One region of the Rhizobium sp. 01T444 genome, then DNA from elsewhere that is predicted to be linked to it. Evidence: riboswitches for the same ligand, from Rfam matches in the RefSeq annotation. Region 1 holds a riboswitch; the other holds the start of a gene.
The links. A riboswitch is a leader RNA that binds a small molecule or an ion and turns the genes downstream of it on or off. The one in region 1 is predicted to bind FMN.

Region 1 (7,105 bases):
TAAGACCTCGCTCGCCCAGTCGATTGCCAAGGCAACCGGCCGTGAATATGTCCGCATGGCTCTCGGTGGCGTCCGTGACGAAGCCGAAATCCGCGGCCACCGCCGCACCTATATCGGTTCGATGCCCGGCAAGGTCATCCAGTCGATGAAGAAGGCGAAGAAGTCCAACCCGCTCTTCTTGCTCGATGAGATCGACAAGCTCGGCCAGGATTATCGCGGCGATCCGTCTTCGGCTTTGCTCGAGGTACTCGATCCGGCTCAGAACTCGACCTTCATGGACCACTACCTGGAAGTCGAATACGACCTGTCGGACGTGATGTTTATCACGACGGCGAATACGCTGAACATCCCGGCTCCGCTGATGGACCGCATGGAAATCATCCGTATCGCCGGCTACACCGAAGACGAAAAGCGCGAGATCGCCAAGCGGCACCTGCTGCCGAAGGCCATCAAGGAACATGCGCTGCAGCCGAGCGAATTCTCGGTCAGCGACGATGCCCTGATGGCGATCAGCCAGCATTATACCCGCGAAGCCGGTGTCCGTAACTTCGAACGCGAATTGATGAAGCTCGCCCGCAAGGCGGTCACAGAGATCATCAAGGGCAAGACGAAGTCGGTTCACGTCACGGCAGCGAATATCGACGATTATCTTGGCGTTCCGCGCTTCCGCCACGGCGAAGCCGAGCGTGAGGATCAGGTCGGCGTGGTCACGGGTCTTGCCTGGACGGAAGTTGGCGGCGAGTTGCTGACGATCGAAGGCGTCATGATGCCCGGCAAGGGCCGCATGACCGTCACCGGCAACCTGAAGGAAGTGATGAAGGAATCGATCTCGGCAGCGGCGTCTTACGTCCGCTCGCGCGCCGTCGATTTCGGCATCCAGCCGCCGCTCTTCGACAAGAGCGACATCCATGTGCACGTGCCGGAAGGCGCAACGCCGAAGGATGGTCCGTCTGCAGGTGTCGCGATGGCAACCGCGATCGTCTCGATCATGACTGGCATTCCGGTCAACAAGGATGTGGCAATGACGGGTGAAATCACCCTGCGCGGCCGTGTCCTGCCGATCGGCGGCCTGAAGGAAAAGCTGCTGGCCGCATTGCGCGGCGGCATCAAGAAGGTGCTGATTCCGGAAGAGAATGCCAAGGATCTGGCAGAGATTCCGGACAACGTGAAGAACAACATGGAGATCATTCCGGTCTCCCGCATGGGCGAAGTGATCAAGCATGCGCTGGTCCGTCGTCCCGAGCCGATCGAGTGGGATGGCACGGTGGAAACGCCCGTCATCGCGACTGTCGAAGGGCTCGATGATGCAGGTGCAGCCATCGCTCATTGAGCTTTGGCGGCCACATTTATGCCCAATTGTTGCAAATCCTGAAAAAGGCCGGCGGAAACGCCGGCCTTTTTTGTGAAAACGTCATGTAGACGCTTGCTTTTCCTTGATTTGCAGGGTTTTTGGGTTCTCGGCGGGCCTGATGAAAGCGATTTCTGCGCCTAGCTTACAGATTGAGTTGTTTCAAACCATTTAGAAAGGGGTGGAAACATGAACAAGAATGAACTCGTGTCCGCAGTAGCCGAAAAGGCTGGACTGACGAAGTCTGACGCAGCATCTGCCGTAGACGCAGTTTTTGATGTTGTGCAGGCCGAGCTGAAGAACAAGGGCGACATCCGTCTCGCTGGCTTCGGCAGCTTCACGGTTTCTCATCGCGCTGCCACGAAGGGTCGCAACCCGTCGACCGGCGCCGAAGTTGACATTCCGGCACGCAACGTGCCGAAGTTCACGCCCGGCAAGGGCCTGAAGGACGCCGTCAACGGCTGATACGAGATTGTCCGCCGGCCGTAAACGAGAACGGTCGCGCAGGATTTCGAGGGGGGTTCGGCATCGCCGGACCCCTTTTTGTTTTCGCCGCTTGCGGCATGCAGCGCTTTGTCTTACGACGGTGATGTTCTCAGGGCGGGGTGAAAGTCCCCACCGGCGGTAAGGGCTACGGCCTGAGCCCGCGAGCGCCTTCTCAAGCCTTGGTTTGGGAAGGGTCAGCAGATCCGGTGTGATTCCGGAGCCGACGGTTAGAGTCCGGATGAAAGAGAATGAGCATGGCCGCGCGCGGGCAGGGATCTGTCGGCGTCTGCGTTCTGTAGCCTCATGCGTCCTGATTTATGTTTGGTCCCTATTCCGGATGGAAGACATGAATCAGAATTCCCTTGCAGTTTCGCACTCCCGCGCCTTCGCCGGTGCAGCCTTCATGGTGCTTGGAGGCGTCGTCTTCTCGCTCCTCAATGTCGTCACCCAATGGCTCACGATGAAGCTTGCCTTCCCGGCGGCCTCCGCAGCCTTCTGGCAATATGGCTTCGCCTTCCTTTTCTCCTTGCCCTTCCTGCGCAAGGTTGGCCTTTCTGCCATGCGCACGGATTATCCCTGGCGGCATATCGTGCGTGTCGTCCTTGCCGCGCTCGGCGTCGAGGCTTGGGTCTCCGGCCTCGCCTCCGTGCCGATCTGGCAGGCGATCGCACTCGTCATGACCTCGCCCTTCTTCATCATTCTCGGCGCACGCCTTTTCCTCGGCGAGCGTGTTGGCCCCACTCGCTGGATGGCGACAGGTGTCGGCTTTATCGGCGCCATGATCATCCTCCAGCCATGGTCGGACAGCTTCACCTGGGCAGCACTTCTGCCTGTTATCTCGGCCCTGCTTTGGGGCGCCTCTTCGCTCATCACCAAGAGCCTGACCGGCATTGAGAAGCCGGAGACGATCACCGTGTGGCTGCTGGTGCTGCTGACGCCGATCAATGGCGGCCTGGCGCTCGCGGCGGGCTTTGTGGTGCCGACGGGCGCCGCACTTGCTCTCTTCCTTCTGGCAGGCCTCCTGACGGTCGTGGCGCAATATCTGCTGACGCTCGCCTATGCCAGTGCCGACGCTGCCTATGTGCAGCCTTTCGACGACCTGAAGCTGCCGCTGAACGTGCTCGCCGGCTGGCTTTTCTTCGGCTATGCGCCGGCTGGTTATCTGTGGCTCGGCGCTGCGCTTATCCTCGCCGCGTCGCTCTTCATCATGCGCAGCGAGATGCGTCGCGAACGGCAGGCGGCCTGACGCAAACCGTACAAAATGTCGCAGGCTGTCATGTGTCTGTCATGGCAGTCCCGCAAAAAACCTCTGTTCGATTTTTTCGACATTGGGGGATTTTCAATGACATTGTCTTCGCGCAAGGCAGCGCTCGCTGCCATGCTTTTTGCATCCGTTGCCTTCCCGGCAGCGGCCGAGCCGGTTTTCAACCGCATCGCCTCTTTCCCGGTCGCGACCAACCTGCCGGCTGACAAGGACAAGCTTTCGGCCACCTCGGCCGAAATCATTACCGCTTCGCAGGATGGTAACACGCTGATCTACAGCGACAGTCCGCTCGGCGCGATTGGCTTCATCGACATCACCGATGCCAAAGCGCCCAAGGCCGGCGGCGCGCTGATGATGGACGGTGAACCGACCTCGGTCACGACTGCAGCCGGCAAGGCGCTCGTCGCCGTCAACACCGGCGAAAGCAAGCAGAAGCCGTCAGGCCGTCTGGCGATCGTCGATATCGCCGGTAAGAAGATCGATGCCACCTGCGATCTCGGCGGCCAGCCTGATTCGATCGCCCTCAACAAGGATAGGACGCTCGGCACTATCGCGATCGAAAACGAGCGCGACGAAGATGTCAACGACGGCAAGATCCCGCAGATGCCGGCAGGCGACCTCGTCGTCTTCCAGGTCAAGACCGACGGTACCGTCGATTGTGGCACAATCAAGCACGTTGCCCTGGCCGGTCTCGCCGGCGTTGCACCCGAGGATCCGGAGCCGGAATTCGTTGCCTTCAACAGCCAGAACGAAATCGCCCTGACCCTGCAGGAAAATAACGAGATCATCATCCTCGACGGCGCGACCGGCACGGTGAAGACGCATTTCACCGCCGGCACCGTTGATCTCACCGGCATCGACACCAAGCGTGACGGCGCCCTGAAATTTACCGGCGAGAAGAAGGGCGTCCATCGCGAGCCCGACGCTGTGAAGTGGCTGGACGACAACCGTCTCGTCGTCGCCAACGAAGGCGATTATGAAGGCGGTTCGCGCGGCTTCACCATCTTCGACAAGACCGGCAAGGTCCTCTTCGAATCCGGCAGCTCCTTCGAGCGTGCCGTCGCCGCGCTCGGCCACTATCCGGAAAGCCGCTCCTCGTCGAAGGGCGTCGAGCCGGAAGGTCTCGAAGCGGCCAAGTTCGGCACTGACAACCTGTTCTTCCTGCTCGCCGAGCGCGCTTCCGTCGTCGGCGTCTACAAGGACACGGGCGCCGATCCGGAACTGCTGCAGATCCTGCCGTCGGGTATTTCTCCGGAAGGCGCGATCGCCATTCCGCAGCGTAACCTGCTTGCGACCGCCAATGAACTCGACCTCGGCAAAGACGGCGGTGCGCGTTCGCACGTGATGATCTACGAGCGCCGCGAAGGCGAGAAGGCCTATCCGCACATTGTCTCCGCCGAGAAGGACGGCAATCCGATCGGCTTTGCAGCCCTTTCGGGCCTCGCCGCCGTTCCGGGCAAGCCGGGCATGCTCTACGCCGTCAGCGACAGCGTCCTCGGTTCGCAGCCGACGATCTACACGATCGACGCCACCAAGAAGCCGGCCGTCATCACCGATGCGCTGGTCGTCAAGCGTGACGGCGCTCCGGCTCAGAAGCTCGATATCGAAGGCATCGCTGTTGCCGCCGACGGCTCCTTCTGGCTGGCTTCGGAAGGCTATACCGAGCGCCTGGTTCCGCATGCGCTCTACAATGTTACCGCCAAGGGCGACATCAAGACCGAGATCGCCCTGCCGAAGGAGTTGCTCGCCAACGAAATCCGCTACGGCTTCGAAGGTGTCACGATCATCGGTACCGGCGACGATACAACGCTGTGGATGGCCGTTCAGCGCGAGTGGAACGACGACGAGAAGGGCTTTGTGAAGCTCCTCTCCTATAACCCCAAGAAGAAGGAATGGGGCGGCGTCCGCTATCCGCTTGATAAGACCGAGAGCGGCTGGGTCGGCCTCTCCGAAATCACCGCTCAGGGCGACAGCGTCTACATCATCGAGCGCGACAACCTCGTCGGCGATGCGGCCAAGCTGAAGAAGCTCTATAAGGTCGCAATCTCCGACCTGAAGCCCGGCAAGCTCGGGGCCGAACTGCCGGTCGTCAAGAAGACGGAAGCCCATGATTTCATCGGCGACCTGAAGTCGGCCACCAATGGCTATGTTCTCGACAAGCTGGAAGGTTTCGCCTTCGACGCATCAGGCAAGGCCTATGCTGTGACCGACAATGACGGTGTGAGCGACTCCTCGGGCGAAACCCTGTTCTTCCCGGTCAACCTGACCGCTACGAACTGAGTTCGCATTCCCGCGAAATGGAAAGGCCGGGTTTTGCCCGGCCTTTTCTTTGGCTCAATCACACTGACGACCCGACGGACCTAGACCATGAATTTGGGCAGTGCGGCCGCCAATGCGTCGACGGCAAGACGGATCCTGAGCGGCAGGTGCGGTGTCTGCAGCCAAAGCGCATGGCAGTCATAGAGAAACTCCGGCTGACCCGGCAGCAGCACTTCCAGCGCTCCAGCCTGCACGCGGTCGCGGATGAGCCAGTAAGGCAGCCAGGCAAGCCCCATGCCGGCCGTTGCCGCATCTGCAATTGCATCGAGATCATCGAGCCGCAATCGGCTGTTCGGCCGAACTTCCACCGGAGGCTGGTCGCCATGCGGGAAGAGCCATGGGCTGAAGCGGGCAGAGCGTGCGTAGATGATCGCATTGTGCCTGCCGATATCTTCGATCTGCTCAGGTCTACCATGCGCATCGAGATAGCTCGCTGAGGCGCAGACCACCATGCGCTGGCGCGCGACGCGGCGCGCGATAATGCCTGACCTGTCTGCCAGTTCGCCGGTCCGGATCGCGAGATCGTAACCGTCATCGGCGAGATCGGTAATGGGATCGCTGAGCGACAGATCGAGTTCGAGGTTCGGATATCGCTTTGCAAGCTCGATCAGAACCGGAAGCACGCAATGACGCCCAAAATGCACGGGCATGGTGACACGCAGCTTGCCGCATGGTTCGGAAAGATGATCGATCGCGAGCGCATCCGCCGCCTCCGTCTCGGCAAGGATCATCCGACAGCGCTCATAATAGGCGCGCCCAAAATCCGTCAGGCTCTGGCGGCGTGTCGTCCGGCTGATAAGGCTGACCCCCAATCGCTCTTCCAGAAAGCGGATGTGCTTGCCGACCATGGGGCCAGATAGGCCGAGTGCTGCTGCCGCTGCCGCAAATGAGCCCAGATCCACGGCCTTCACGAAGACGGTCATGCTGGTGAGACGATCCATATTGCAAACCCATAGTTTCTTCTGTCTTGCTTTCTGGCGAATTTATCTTCTGTCGTCCGCTTGTCATAGCTCATTCGGTTCAATTGTTTTGGAGTCGATGGAAATGGCACGCATAATCCGCTTTCACGAGCTGGGTGGTCCCGAGGTTCTTCGCATCGAGGATGTAAATGTACCGGCACCCGGGCCGGGGCAGGTTCAAATCCGCGTCAAGGCGCTGGGCATCAACAGAGCCGAGGCGCTGCTCCGGTCCGGCAACTACATCGAGACTGCGCCTTTGCCATCTGGGCTGGGCCTCGAAGCGGCCGGCATCGTCGAGGCGGTAGGCGAGGGCGTGGATGGCTTTGCGCCGGGTGACGGCGTCAGCATCATTCCGCCGATCTCCATGGTGCGCACACCGGCTTATGGCGAACTGGTCGCATTTCCCGCTGAATACGTAGTCAGGCACCCGCCGTCGCTCTCCTGGGTGGCGGCAGCCGCGATTTGGATGCAATATCTCACGGCCTATGGCGCTCTTATCGATATTGCTCGGCTGCAGAAGGGTGATTTCATTGCCGTTACCGCGGCATCGAGCAGCGTGGGGCTTGCTGCGATCCAGATCGTCAACATGGTGGGTGCCACGCCGATCGCGATCACGAGGACCGCGGCGAAACGTCAGTCATTGCAGGATGTCGGTGCCGCGCATGTCATTGCATCGCAGGAGGAGGACCTTGAAATGCGGCTGAGGGAAATCGCCGGGGCGGACGGTGT
Region 2 (7,105 bases), on a different contig from region 1:
TGATGCTGCTCACAGCCACGAAGAATACGCTGTTTTATCTGCTGGTCGCGGTCATCGTCATCATCGCGGTCTTCCCGTTTTATTACGCGATCCTAACAAGCTTCAAAGCCGGCACCGCGCTCTTCGAGGTCACCTACTGGCCGACCTCGATCTCGCTGGAAAACTATACCGGCGTGTTGACGACCGGCAGCTTCATCCGCAGCCTCGGCAATTCGCTGCTCATTGCCTGCCTCGTGGTCGCCGCCTCTTTGCTGCTCGCCGTGACCGCATCCTACGCGCTTGCCCGCGTGCATTTCCGGGGTCGGGCCCTCTTGATGCTGACTATTCTGTCCGTCTCGATGTTCCCGCAGATCGCTGTGCTCGCAGGGCTATTCGAACTCATCCGCTGGATCGGCATCTTCAACACGCCCTTCGCGCTGATCTTCTCCTATATGATCTTCACTCTGCCTTTCACGGTGTGGGTGCTGACGACTTTCATGCGGGATCTGCCGATCGAGATCGAGGAAGCGGCCATCGTCGATGGCGCCTCCCCCTGGGTCATCATCACGCAGGTGTTCATGCCGCTGATGTGGCCGGCCCTGGTCACCACCGGTCTGCTTGCCTTCATCACGGCCTGGAATGAATTTCTGTTCGCCCTGACTTTCACCTCGTCGGATGCGCAACGGACAGTGCCGGTAGCGATCGCTCTCCTTTCGGGCGGCAGTCAGTTCGAAATCCCCTGGGGCAATATCATGGCGGCATCGGTCATCGTTACCGTGCCCGTCGTCATCCTTGTTCTTATTTTTCAACGCCGGATCATTTCCGGGCTGACCGCCGGCGGCGTCAAAGGCTGAGGAAAGCGCGACATGGCACAAATTAGATTAGACAATATCCGCAAGAGCTTCGGGGCATTCGAAGTCATCAAGGGCGTCAGCATGGACATCCGGAAGGGGGAGTTCATGGTCTTTGTCGGCCCGTCCGGTTGCGGCAAGTCCACCTTGCTTAGATTGATCTCAGGACTGGAGGACATAACGTCAGGCACGCTTTCCTTCGATGGTCAGCCGGTCAATCGTCTTTCCCCGTCGAAGCGCGGCATCGCGATGGTATTCCAGTCCTATGCGCTCTATCCGCATATGACGGTCTACGAAAATATGGCCTTCGGCATGAAGCTCTCCGGCCGAACCAGAGAAGAATGCAAGGCGCGCGTCGAACAGGCAGCCGGCATGCTGCAGCTCTCACCCTATCTGGAGCGCTTGCCGCGCCAGCTTTCAGGCGGCCAACGCCAGCGCGTGGCCATTGGCCGCGCCATCGTTCGTGACCCGAAGGTCTTCCTGTTCGACGAACCATTGTCGAACCTTGATGCTGCGTTGCGCGTCGCCACAAGGCTGGAGATCGCCAAGCTTCACCGTGGCATGCATGACACCACGATGATCTATGTCACCCACGATCAGGTCGAGGCCATGACGCTTGCCGATCGCATCTGCGTTCTTCGCGATGGCGTCGTCGAACAGGTCGGAACTCCGATCGAGCTCTATGAGACCCCGAACTCAATCTTCGTCGCCGGCTTCATCGGCTCGCCGAAAATGAACTTCCTCTCCGGCCCGTTCGCGGCTCCCTATAATGCCCACATGATCGGGGTGCGAGCCGAACATATCGAGTTTAGAGATCAGGATCCTGTCTGGACCGGCACCGTCATCCACTCAGAAATCCTCGGCTCGGACAGTTTCGTTTATCTCGACATCGGCTCGGCCGAACCGCTGACCGTGCGAGAGACCGGCGTATCGAGCCACCAGCCCGGCCAGCAACTGGGCGTGTCGCCGGTCAAGGATCGCATTCACCGTTTCGACCAATCCGGACGCGCACTCGAAAAGGTCCCTTTCAAGGGCGCAGCCTGACCACCAATCAAACAAACAGGATCCGACCGCTTCCCATCGGTTCCGGTCCGCTACTTGCTGTGAAGGAGCAGAAACTTGTCTATTCGCACCATCGTCTGGGGTGAGAACATCCACGAAAATACCAACGCCATTGTCCGGGAGATCTATCCGGACGGCATGCACACCACGATCGCCAAGGCGCTGAACACCGATCCGGCTATTTCCGCGACCACGGCAACGCTGCAGGAGCCCGAACATGGGTTGACGGAGGCCCGGCTTGCCGAGACCGACGTTCTGACCTGGTGGGGCCACAAGGACCATGGTGCCGTCTCCGATGCCGTCGTCGAGCGCGTCGCCAAGCGGGTGTGGGAAGGCATGGGCCTGCTCGTGCTGCACTCCGGCCATTTCTCGAAGATCTTCAAGCGGCTGATGGGCACGCCCTGTGCGCTGAAATGGCGCGAGGCGGGCGAGCGCGAGCGCCTGTGGACGATCAATCAGCGCCATCCGATCGCGGCCGGCATTGGCGAAAACTTCGTGCTGGAAAACGAAGAAATGTATGGCGAGCAGTTCTCGGTGCCGGAGCCACTGGAAACGGTGTTCATCTCCTGGTTCCAGGGCGGCGAAGTTTTCCGGTCTGGCCTGACCTGGCGCCGTGGTGCGGGCAATATCTTCTATTTCCGCCCCGGCCACGAAACCTACCCGACCTATCACGATGCCAACGTGCAGAAGGTGCTGATCAACGGCGTGAAGTGGGCCTACAACCCGCAGGGCGACCTGAAGAGCATCACCGATGCCCCAAATGTGCCGGTAGAGAAGGCACTGGAGCCGATCGTCGAGCGTGGTCCGAGACTGCATCAAGCCGGCGAAGCCGGTTACCGCTGAGGAGAAGAGCAATGCGTCTACTTGTTCTTGGCACGGGCATGATGGCCAAAAACCAGGTTGCCAACTTCCTCGCCATCGATGGTGTCGAGGTGGTCGGCGCCGTCGACACCGATCGGACCCGGCTTGATGAGTTCGCTGATCATTTCAACATCGCAAAGCGCTTCAGCACGCTCGAGGAAGCGATCGCCTGGGGCGAATTCGATGCCGCCACCAACGTCACGCCTGACCGGATACATCATGCGACGAGCTTGGCGCTGATCGCCGCCGGCAAGCACGTCTTCTGTGAAAAGCCGCTGGCAGAAAACTACGCCCATGCGCTGGAGATGACGGAAGCGGCTGAGACCGCCGGCGTCGTCAACATGGTCAACCTCACCTATCGCAACGTCGCACCGCTGCAGCGCGCCCGCGAGATGGTGCTATCAGGCGAACTTGGCACCATCCGCCATGTGGAGGCCTCCTATCTGCAGAGCTGGTTGGTGTCTCGCGCCTGGGGCGACTGGCGCACGGAATCGCGCTGGCTGTGGCGCTTGTCCACCGGCCATGGATCGAACGGCGTGCTCGGCGATGTCGGCATTCATATTCTCGATTTCGCCGCTTATGGCGCCGCGACCGATATCGACCATGTCTTTGCGCGCCTCAAGACCTTCAACAAGGCGCCGGGCGGACAGATCGGTGAATATATGCTCGACGCCAATGACAGCTTCACCATGTCTGTCGATTTCGCCAATGGCGCTCTCGGCGTCATCCATGCGACACGCTGGGCGACCGGTCATCTCAACGAACTGAAGCTGCGCATCTATGGCGAAAAAGGCAGCCTCGAAGTCATCCATCGTCCTGACGGCTCAGATCTTCGGGGCTGCTTCGGTGACGATATTGAAAGCGCCACCTGGCGTGACATCGAGGTGCCGGCAGTGCTGACCAACTACCAGCGCTTTGCCGAAGCGGTCAGAACCGGAAAGCAGGACGATCCCACCTTCCGCCATGCCGCCAACCTGCAGAAGGTCATCGACCTCGCGATCGTATCGGAGAAAGAACGTCGGGAGTTCAATCTGCTGGCTTCCGAGAGCCTGGAAGGCACGGCCGGCCAGGAACGCAAGACGGACGATCAGGGACCGGCGCTAGCACTCGTCGTCTGAAGGCATGGTGAAACATCGAAGGCCCGCGTGATCGGGCCTTCGTCGAGCTAATAGCTCACGCTGCTTATCCGTGCCAGAGCGCGAGTGCCTCGTTGCAGACTACACAAACGGCACCCACGCGATCTTGGCTCGCCGTGGCTCTTTTACGCCAGGCCAAGACACGCTTACTAGGCGGCCTTAACAGGCGCTCTCACGCCCCGATAAGCAATGAGATCCTCGATTGTGATCAGATGGAGGCCGTGCCGTTCGGCAAACTGCTCAAGCTCGGGCAGGCGTGCCATCGTGCCATCATCATTGGCCACCTCGCAGATGACACCTGACGGCGACAGGCCGGCAAGCCTTGCGAGGTCGACAGCCGCCTCGGTATGACCTGGACGAGAAAGCACGCCGTTCGGATGCGCACGCAACGGGAAGATATGGCCGGGCCGCGCAAAATCCTCGGGGCGGGACGTCTCGGCAATGAGTGCGCGAACCGTCGCGGCGCGGTCAGCCGCCGAAATTCCGGTCGTCGTTTCAGGAATATAGTCAACCGACACGGTGAAAGCCGTCTTCAAAAGTTCGGTATTGTTGGGGACCATCTGCGGGATCTGCAGYTCGTCCAGCCGCTCGCCTTCCATTGCCACACAGATGAGGCCGCGAGCATAATTCATCATGAAGGCGATCGCCTGCGGGGTGATTGCCTCGGATGCGATGACGAGGTCGCCCTCGTTTTCACGATCACGATCGTCGACGACGACCACGATCTCGCCACGCGCAATCGCGACGATCGCATCTTCGATTTTGGAAATTGCCATCTTCTCTGCCTTTCAAGGGTTAGCCGCAGTGTGCGGCGTACATGGCCTGTCAAAAGCCACCATTTTCCCTTGGGCGAACAAGCATATGAAACACCGCGTGCCGAGCGGTGTCCTCTGCGTTGCTCTCTTCCATCCGGACTATGACCGTCGGCTCCGGCATCTCACCGGATCTGCTGACCCTTCGCTTCCACGAAGGCGCTCGCGGGCTCCGAGTTGCCTCGATACCGCCGGTGGGGAATTGCACCCCGCCCTGAGAACATTACTTAGATAGATGATGAAGGCCTTGTTCTGCAAGAGGTTGGGTGCAGATCTCGCCGCGGGAACTGCCTCGCAGAGGTGAAAGCACCGTTTCCTATTGTCGAACAGAGCTAGGACATGATGAGGCCGCCATCGACATTGATGGTCTGGCCGGTAATGTAGGCTGCATCGTCGCTGGCAAGGAAGGTGACGAGGCCGGCGACGTCTTCGCCGGAACCGGCGCGCTTCATCGGAATGCCTTCGACCCATTCCTTCATCAGTTCGCCGGGGCCGTAATTGCCGAGCAGCTTGCCCCATGCCTGGTCGTTATAGGCCCACATGTCGGTCTCGATGATGCCCGGGCAGAAGGCGTTGACGGTGATGCCGTCGGTGGCGACTTCCTTGGCAAGGCTCTGGGTGATGCCGACGACGCCCATCTTCGAGGCGGCATAATGCGGCGTGTAGATGAAGCCGTCGCGCGCCTGGCCGGAGGCCGTGTTGATGAGACGGCCGCCGCGGCCGTGCTTGCGCATGCGGGCGATCGCTTCCTGGGCGCAGAGGAACACGCCTTTGGTGTTGACGGCCATGACCTTGTCCCACTCGCCCTCGGTCATATCCTCGATGCGGGCGATGGTGATGACGCCGGCATTCTGGATGGAGACGTCGACAGCGCCGAATGCCTGCTCGGCTGCGTCATAAAGGACCTTGACGCTTGACTTGTCAGTGACGTCGCCAACGAAGGAAATAGCCTTGCCGCCATCTGACTTGATCTGTTCTGCCACGCCATGCACGCTGTCTTCATTGGCCGAAACGACGAGATTGGCGCCTTCGCGCGCAAAGCGTTTGGCGATCGCTGCACCGATACCGCGGCTTGCGCCGGTAATGACGACGGTCTTGTTTTCAAAACGTTGCATTCTCTTTTCCTTTCAACGGCGCCGGCGTGAGCGCACCGATCTGCACCGGCGACACTTGTCTCCGCACTCAGAGTTCAAACGGCTGCCGAAATAATTCCTGCGAATTCCGAGGCCTTCAGCGATGCGCCGCCGACCAGCGCTCCGTCCACATTGCGAAGCCCGAATATCGCCTCTGCATTGGATGCCTTGACCGAGCCGCCATAGAGGATCTTGACCGAATGGCCATCCCTGCCCAGCCGCTCTTCGAGCATCTGCCGGATCGCCGCATGGACCTCCTCAATCTGTTCGTGGGTCGGCACCAGTCCGGTTCCGATTGCCCAGACGGGTTCATAGGCGATGACAAGATTTCGGCTGGTAGCACCCTCGGGGACGGATCCCCGCAGTTGTTCGCCGACGACTTCGATTGCCCGGCCTTCGTCGCGCTCATGGCGTGTCTCACCGACGCAGACGATCGAAATCAAGCCTGCCCGATGCGCGGCAAGCGCCTTCCCCAGCACAATCTCATCGTCCTCGCCGTTCAGGACACGGCGTTCGGAATGTCCGAGGATGACATAGCGCGCACCGAGATCGGCAAGCATTTCGGCAGAAATTTCGCCCGTGTGGGCACCCGACGACTGCGCGTGGCAATCCTGCGCGCCGATGGCGAGATCCGTATCCTTGACCCGCGCCACGGCGCGGTCGATCAGCGTGAAGGGCGGGCAGACGACGATATCGCACGTCGCACTGCCCGTTAGCCCCTTCAGCGCCTCGATCTCAGCTTGGGAGGAGACGAGACCGTTCATTTTCCAATTGCCTGCGATCAGCTTACGCATGTCATCACCAGCAGCAGAAGCCGCCGTCAACGAGCAGATCGACACCCGTCACGAAACTTGCAGCATTCGAGAGCAGGAAGACCGCAGGACCGACCATCTCATCGACACTGGCCATACGCTGCATCGGCGTCTGTTCTTCGAAGAGCTTGGTCTGATGTACCATCTCCGGCCGGGTGTTCATCGGCGTTGCGGTATAGCCCGGCGAAATCGTGTTGACGCGGATGCCGCGCCCGACCCACTCCATGGCGAACGACTTCGACATATGGATCACGCCCGCCTTCGAGGCATTGTAATGGGCCTGGCTCAAACCGCGATTGACGATAACGCCCGACATGGAGGCGATATTGACGATCGACCCGCGGCCGTTCTTCAACATGGCCCGCGCCTCGGCCTGGCAGGACAGGAAGATGCCCTTCAGGTTGATGTCCATCAGTGTCTGGTACTGATCCTCTTCCATCTCCTCGGCGGGATTAGCGT

Region 2: another riboswitch for FMN. It lies ahead of ribB (3,4-dihydroxy-2-butanone-4-phosphate synthase); the one in region 1 lies ahead of AC1DTN_RS21280 (DMT family transporter).

What each region holds. Positions count from the first base shown of each region.
Region 1 is NZ_JBFTPD010000016.1:83,662-90,766, reverse strand. It holds gene lon (endopeptidase La) at 1-1,330, shown strand, start outside; gene hupB (DNA-binding protein HupB) at 1,538-1,813, shown strand; FMN riboswitch at 1,936-2,088, shown strand; gene AC1DTN_RS21280 (DMT family transporter) at 2,172-3,080, shown strand; gene AC1DTN_RS21275 (esterase-like activity of phytase family protein) at 3,177-5,378, shown strand; gene AC1DTN_RS21270 (LysR family transcriptional regulator) at 5,459-6,358, opposite strand; gene AC1DTN_RS21265 (zinc-dependent alcohol dehydrogenase family protein) at 6,462-7,105, shown strand, end outside.
Region 2 is NZ_JBFTPD010000007.1:134,860-141,964, forward strand. It holds gene AC1DTN_RS13315 (carbohydrate ABC transporter permease) at 1-3, shown strand, start outside; gene AC1DTN_RS13320 (carbohydrate ABC transporter permease) at 3-833, shown strand; gene AC1DTN_RS13325 (ABC transporter ATP-binding protein) at 846-1,874, shown strand; gene AC1DTN_RS13330 (ThuA domain-containing protein) at 1,950-2,735, shown strand; gene AC1DTN_RS13335 (Gfo/Idh/MocA family protein) at 2,747-3,871, shown strand; gene ribB (3,4-dihydroxy-2-butanone-4-phosphate synthase) at 4,039-4,665, opposite strand; FMN riboswitch at 4,783-4,927, opposite strand; gene AC1DTN_RS13345 (glucose 1-dehydrogenase) at 5,034-5,816, opposite strand; gene tpiA (triose-phosphate isomerase) at 5,891-6,628, opposite strand; gene AC1DTN_RS13355 (SDR family oxidoreductase) at 6,633-7,105, opposite strand, start outside.